DNA from 2 places in the Agrobacterium sp. NPDC058088 genome. Region 2 is predicted to be linked to the other one. Evidence: predicted binding sites of a transcription regulator. Region 2 holds the regulator's gene; the other holds the start of a gene.

Region 1 (3,414 bases), on a different contig from region 2:
CGCCACGGTGACGGCGGAACGGATGGATTTCCTGTCCGAAGCGTTGCTCGAAAAATCCGAGCGCCAGATGGGCGCGATCCGCGGCAGCGAGATGGCGCTGATTATGCAGGACCCGCGTTATTCGCTGAACCCGGTGCTGCCCATCGGAAAGCAAGTGGCGGAGGCTGCCGAACTGCATCTGGCGCTGACCGGAAAGGCAGCGAGAGGTGCAGCGCGCGACATGTTGCTGCGCGTTCGTGTCAACGATCCCGACCGTGTCATGGCGCTTTATCCGCACCAGATATCGGGCGGCATGGGGCAGCGTGTGATGATCGCCATGATGCTGCTCGCCAAGCCAAAGCTGGTGATTGCCGACGAACCGACCTCGGCCCTCGACGTCAGCGTGCGCAAGGATGTTCTTTTGCTTCTGGACGAGATGGTGCGCGAGAATAATTCCGGCCTGATCCTCATCAGCCATGACATCCGCATGGTCGCGGCCTTCTGTGAGCGCGTGCTGGTCATGTATGGCGGGCGCGTGGTGGAAACGCTGACGAAGCTGGAGGAAGCGCAACATCCCTATACGCGGGGTCTCATCGCGGCGATGCCCGATCCCCGCAATCCGGTGCGACGTCTCAAGGTGCTGGACCGTCAGGCCATCGATGCGGAGGTGATGCGATGATCACGGTAGACAAGCTCGACGTCGTCTATGGCGCAAAGGAAAACCGCAATCACGTCGTGCGCGGCGTCAGCCTCACGGTCAACAAGGGTGAAACGCTCGGCATCGTCGGTGAGAGCGGCTGCGGCAAGTCGACCTTGTTGCGGTCGCTGGCGGGACTGGAGGCCGGCTGGACCGGCTCCATCAGCTTCAACGGCAAACCGGTCGGCAAGACCCGCAGTCGCGACGAACTGAAACTGGCCCAAATGGTGTTTCAGGATCCCTACGGTTCGCTGCATCCTCGCCACCGCATCGGCCGGGCTCTCGCCGAACCGATCTACGCCATGGGACTTGACGATGGCTGGTCAAAAGTGCCTGCCGCCCTGCAACAGGTTGGCCTGCCCGTCCATTTTGCCGAGCGGTTCCCGCATGAACTTTCCGGCGGCCAGCGCCAGCGCGTGGCAATCGCCCGCGCGCTCATTCTGGAACCGCCGATCCTGCTACTTGATGAACCTACCTCCGCGCTCGATGTCTCAATCCAGGCCGAAATCCTCAACCTTCTTGCCGACCAGCGCGAAGAACGAGACTTGACCTTTGTTCTCGTCAGCCACGATCTGGCGGTCATCGCCCACATGTGCGACCGCGTGCTGGTGATGCAGAACGGCGTTTTTGTGGATGAGCTGACCAAGGCCGACCTTGAAGCAGGCGTCACACATGCCGCCTACTCAGGTGAGCTGTTCGAAAGCAGTTTCCTGTAACAATCTCTCCACAACGCTCACGCCGGGCGGCCCATACACGGCCGCCCGCCTTCTCCCGCGGCGCGATTTCGGCGATTTCACCCGATCAGTAGCGGACAATCGCCGTCAGGGGACGAGCGACCTTTTAGGCCGATAAATTTCACCACCGACTGCGTTCAAACCACCGGAACAATGCGTTCAGCATTTGTTCTGGATTGCTGTTTGAGTCTTTGCTAATCATTGCGACAACAGGGCAGACAATGGCCGGACATTCCGACGACTGCCATCTCTGAACAAGGTTCTCACGCGTGGGAACAGGCAGGTTATCGAAGGATTGCTGGCATGGCGGTTGCCTATCTGGAAAAGCTCAACGAACAGCAACGCAGGGCAGTGCAGCATGGCGTTGGGCTGGAGGAAGGGCACACGGCCGGACCGCTGCTGATCATCGCCGGTGCCGGTTCCGGCAAGACCAATACGCTCGCCCACCGCGTCGCCCATCTTATAGTCAACGGCGCCGATCCCCGCCGCATCCTGCTGATGACGTTTTCGCGGCGGGCTGCCTCCGAAATGTCGCGGCGTGTCGAGCGTATCTGCAAGCAGGTTCTCGGCGCGAATTCCGCAATCATGACGGATGCCCTGGCTTGGTCCGGTACGTTTCATGGCATCGGCGCCCGCCTGTTGCGCATCTATGCCGAGCAGATCGGGCTCAATATCGATTTCACCATTCATGACCGTGAAGACAGCGCTGACCTAATGAACCTTTCCCGGCACGAACTCGGTTTTTCCAAGACCGAGAGCCGCTTTCCGACAAAGGGGACATGCCTTGCGATCTATTCGCGCGTCGTAAATTCCCAGACGCCGTTAAAAGACATTCTTCGCCAGCATTATCCATGGGTTGCCGACTGGGAGAGCGAACTGAAGGAACTGTTTGCAGCCTATGTCGAGGCCAAACAGGTCCAGAACGTGCTCGATTACGACGATCTCCTGCTCTACTGGGCGCAGATGGTCAGCGATCCCGTTCTCGCGGATGACATCGGGAACCGTTTCGACCATGTGATGGTGGATGAATATCAGGATACCAACCGGTTGCAGGCGTCGGTCCTGATGGCGATGAAACCCGGCGGTCGCGGCCTGACCGTGGTGGGCGACGATGCACAGTCGATCTATTCCTTCCGGGCCGCAACGGTGCGCAACATACTCGATTTTCCGGCGTGCTTCAGCCCGGCGGCAGATATCATCACGCTGGATCGCAACTATCGCTCGACACAGCCGATTCTCGCGGCCGCTAACGGTGTCATCGATCTCGCGCGCGAGCGTTTTACCAAGAACCTCTGGACAGAGCGGCAATCGCTAGAGCGCCCGAAGCTCGTGACGGTGAAGGACGAAAACGAACAGGCGAATTTCATCATCGACCAGATCCTCGCCAACCGCGAAACCGGCATGACGCTGAAACAGCAGGCCGTGCTGTTCCGCACCTCCAGCCATAGCGGCCCGCTCGAGGTGGAACTGACCCGCCGCAACATCCCCTTCGTCAAATTCGGAGGCCTGAAATTCCTGGACAGCGCCCATGTGAAGGACATGCTGGCCGTGCTCCGCTTCGCGCAAAACCCGCGTGACCGCGTCGCCGGTTTCCGGCTGCTGCAGATGCTGCCCGGCATCGGGCCGAAGAAAGCCGGCAATATTCTAGATATGATCGCGCCTGACCCGGAACCACTGCTTGCCCTTGCAGAAATTCCGCCGCCGCCGAAGACCGGCGATGATTGGACCGCTTTCACACAATTGCTGATGGGGCTGCGGCGGGGCCAAAACGGCTGGCCCGGCGAAATCGGGCAAGCCCGCCTTTGGTATGAACCCCATCTCGAACGCATCCATGAAGATGCCGACACCCGCAAAGCCGATCTGCAGCAACTTGAAGAGATCGCCGGCGGCTACCCCTCACGCGAGCGCTTCCTGACCGAGTTGACGCTCGACCCACCTGACGCCACAAGCGATCAGGCCGGCGTTCCGCTTCTCGACGAGGACTATCTCAGCCTTTCGACCATC
Region 2 (3,414 bases):
GTCGCTCCCGGCAGAAAGTCCTAAGGCCAGTCCGCCCAAGTCAGCTTTTTGGGTTAGCCTCACGCGGGCATTGCCGGCAACAAAAACCATGTCTCCACCCGAAGACACCCTACCCTCACAGCCCAACACAGTTTCGATCAGGTGCACCGCCTTCGTGTCGCCACCTGAAAACAGGATAATTTCGCTAAGGCCTGAGACACTGTTGGCGTGACGCTCCAGCGCCGCGCGGTCTCCCGGCAGGGCGCGCAGCCGCTGGCAACTAAAGAGGAAGAAATCCGCCGCCGAACCGCTTGCCGCGAAGGCGAGACGGAAGGCCGCCTCGCTCTGCGATCCGTCTGGCATCCGCACGGGGCGTGAAAAATGGAATACATCGCCAGCCGACACGTCCGACGTCACAAACCTCTCATGGTCTGCAAGGGCATCCTCGGTTTTGGCCACGAGAGCCGAAAAGCCCTCCTGCCCGACTTTTTGCCTGAAGGCCCTGTCCCTGCCTGTGAACACATCGCCGCCGTCCGCAGATGCGTTATATTTAGCCGGATCAGCAATCGCGAGTGGCTCAAGATAGGTATCGTCTTTGAAAAAGACACAGGCATTTCGGGTTCCGAACGGATGCAAAGCTTCCGGTGCGACCGTAAATCCAAGGCTGACAAGGCGCTTTACGGCAATGCCGAGATCTTCCACTGGCAGAACGAGATGATCGATGCGATGTGATTTCATCATGGCCTGTTTTCCTGCGCTGGCACCCCGCCCAAGCATACCTGGACGATTTGGACGTCAGAAGAGCACAATCAGGCGCCATGAAGCAAATCATCAAAACAACAGATAGCAGGTTCACGAAATTTTAGGGGATTGCAGAACACATATGGAACATATAGTGTTCGTTCTGTATTTGTTTCGCGACTTCAACGACGATTCTCAAGGGTGTTTTCCTCATGCTCACGCGCAAACAGCAGGAATTGCTTCTCTTCATTCATGAAAGAATGAAAGAGTCCGGCGTGCCGCCCTCCTTCGATGAAATGAAGGACGCACTCGATCTTGCTTCGAAATCCGGTATTCACCGGCTGATTACCGCACTCGAAGAGCGCGGATTCATTCGCCGGCTACCCAACAGGGCGCGAGCGCTCGAAGTCATCAAGTTGCCTGAGGCTTACACGCCGGGCGCAAGGCCGCAGCGCGGCTTTTCGCCGAGCGTCATCGAGGGAAGTCTCGGAAAACCGAAGGAGCCGGAACCCGCCCCCGCCCCTAAGGCGCCCGCCAACGATTTCGCAGGTGCCGCCACCGTTCCCGTCATGGGCCGCATCGCTGCCGGTGTGCCGATTTCTGCCATCCAGAACAATACCCACGATGTGGCTGTGCCGGTGGATATGCTGGGGTCGGGCGAACATTACGCGCTTGAGGTCAAAGGCGATTCGATGATCGAGGCCGGGATTTTTGACGGCGACACCGTCATCATCCGCAACGGCAACACCGCCAATCCGGGCGATATTGTCGTGGCGCTGGTGGATGATGAAGAGGCCACGCTGAAGCGCTTTCGCCGCAAGGGTGCGTCCATTGCGCTGGAAGCGGCAAACCCGGCCTATGAGACCCGCATTTTCGGACCGGATCGGGTGAAAATTCAGGGCAAGCTGGTGGGATTGATCCGCCGTTACCATTGATGTGGTGACATCGCGCAGAGTCCCTGTCGCGATGGGGCCGTCATAAAAATGGTGCTCCCCTATGAAGTGTCGACTTCTGGGAAAGACTTGGTTTGCCGATGCAGGAACATGCGCGTCATCTGGCCGATGGCGCGTCATTTTTTGAGAATCAATCCTCGCTTTGTTTCCCTGACGCCGCAGGCATAGAGTTGGCTTAACGCGTAAACTCAATCGGCCTTCTGCTTCGCTCAGCATTGTCGCAAGTGCTTTCTGTCTCCAAGCGGTGAGATCGACAGAACTCTTTTCTGTCACCCTCGCTTCCCATTCATCAATGCGGCTTATGGGAGCCATGGATTATTTGCGATATTCCAGAGCGCCTTCGCAGGTGTAGAAATGCGCGTCCTATCGGGGAAAAACGCCATGTACGATCTTTATATTGCCAACAAGAACTATTCCTCATGGTCGTTGCGACCCTGGGTTTTGATGCGCACGCTTGGCATCGCCTTTGATGAAAAACTCATTCCCTTCGGCGAAGGTGTTTCCTTCTCCACATTTTCGCCGACCGGCAAGGTGCCATGCCTTGTCGACGAGGGAGTGACAGTTTGGGAATCACTGTCGATCGCCGAATATCTGGCCGAGAGGCATCAGGGCGTCTGGGCGAGCGACAAGCAGGCGCGGGCCTGGTCACGCTCGGCGGCGAGCGAAATGCATGCGGGATTTTTCTCACTGCGCAATCTCTACCCCATGTCGGTCGGTATCCGGGTAAGACCAAAAGCTGGCGATGCCGGGCTTGCGGCCGATATAAAGCGCATCGATGCGTTGTGGAGTGAAGGTCTCACCAGATTCGGCGGACCTTTTCTCGCCGGTCAGAAATTCACGGCGGTCGACGCCTTCTTCTGCCCGGTGGCGTTCCGTTTCCAGACCTATGGCGCCGATCTTTCGCCGGCAGCGAAAGCCTATTGCGACCGGCTGCTCGCCCTGCCCGCCATGCGCGAATGGTACGAGGCCGGACTGAAGGAAATCTGGCGCGACCTGCCACATGAAGAGGAAATTGGCGGCATTGGCGAAGTGACCGCGGATCTGCGCGCCAAGGTCTGAGTGAAGGCCTGACGAACCTTTCTGGCGGCACTCATTGCGATGCCGCCAGCAAGCGGGTAACGGCTTCAGGCACCTCGTGGTCAAAACGGCCGCTCTTCCAGTCATAGAAGCGATGTTCGCTCCACGGCCTGTCCGCACCGGCGGTTGCAGCGCGCATCTGTCCCACGACGCCCGCTTCATCGCTGCCGGCGAAATTTAGCTCAACCGAGCCGATGCGCCTTAATATGTCGCGGTTGAGCAGCAAGGCTCCCGAGCGGCATTGCGCAAATGAGGTTCTGCGGGAAACGATGACGATATCGGCGATATCACAGGCTTTCCCGGCAAACCGACCGTCCTCCAGCACGATGATCCATTCGCCGCTTCGCGCACGCGCCACGCACCAGATGCCCGTCCGGCAGGTAAAGACGCCCGGCGCAGCATCCCTCAGCGTGGCCGTCATTTCGCGCGCCAAGGCCTTCAAATCCTCCGGCGCCAGTTTCGATTTTGCGCTTAGGGCAACGGTGGTTGTCGGAACTGCTTTCTTGAGAAGGACAGGCGCGAGCGGCTTTTGCGGCAGCAGCAGCGCCCTTTGCCACTGGTCATAGATGAAGCCCTGTGGTCGTGTCTTTGTGGTGTAGACCTTGCCCTCGTCCAGAAGCGCCACCAGCCTCCCCTCCTCATGGATAAGCAGATCGGGCAGATC

What was found. Region 2 encodes LexA, which represses DNA repair genes until DNA is damaged. Its sites were predicted from a motif close to TGTTCNNNNTGTGTTCNG; they were not measured.
Region 1: the regulator LexA is predicted to act here: its motif matches at 1,567-1,584, upstream of ACFVTJ_RS18030 (ATP-dependent helicase).

Annotation. Positions count from the first base shown of each region.
Region 1 covers NZ_JBHVSU010000007.1:18,919-22,332, reverse strand. The annotation lists gene ACFVTJ_RS18040 (ABC transporter ATP-binding protein) at 1-658, shown strand, start outside; gene ACFVTJ_RS18035 (ABC transporter ATP-binding protein) at 655-1,392, shown strand; gene ACFVTJ_RS18030 (ATP-dependent helicase) at 1,714-3,414, shown strand, end outside.
Region 2 covers NZ_JBHVSU010000002.1:922,551-925,964, reverse strand. The annotation lists gene ACFVTJ_RS09875 (VOC family protein) at 1-720, opposite strand, end outside; gene lexA (transcriptional repressor LexA) at 933-1,655, shown strand; gene ACFVTJ_RS09865 (glutathione S-transferase family protein) at 2,055-2,732, shown strand; gene ACFVTJ_RS09860 (ComEC/Rec2 family competence protein) at 2,764-3,414, opposite strand, start outside.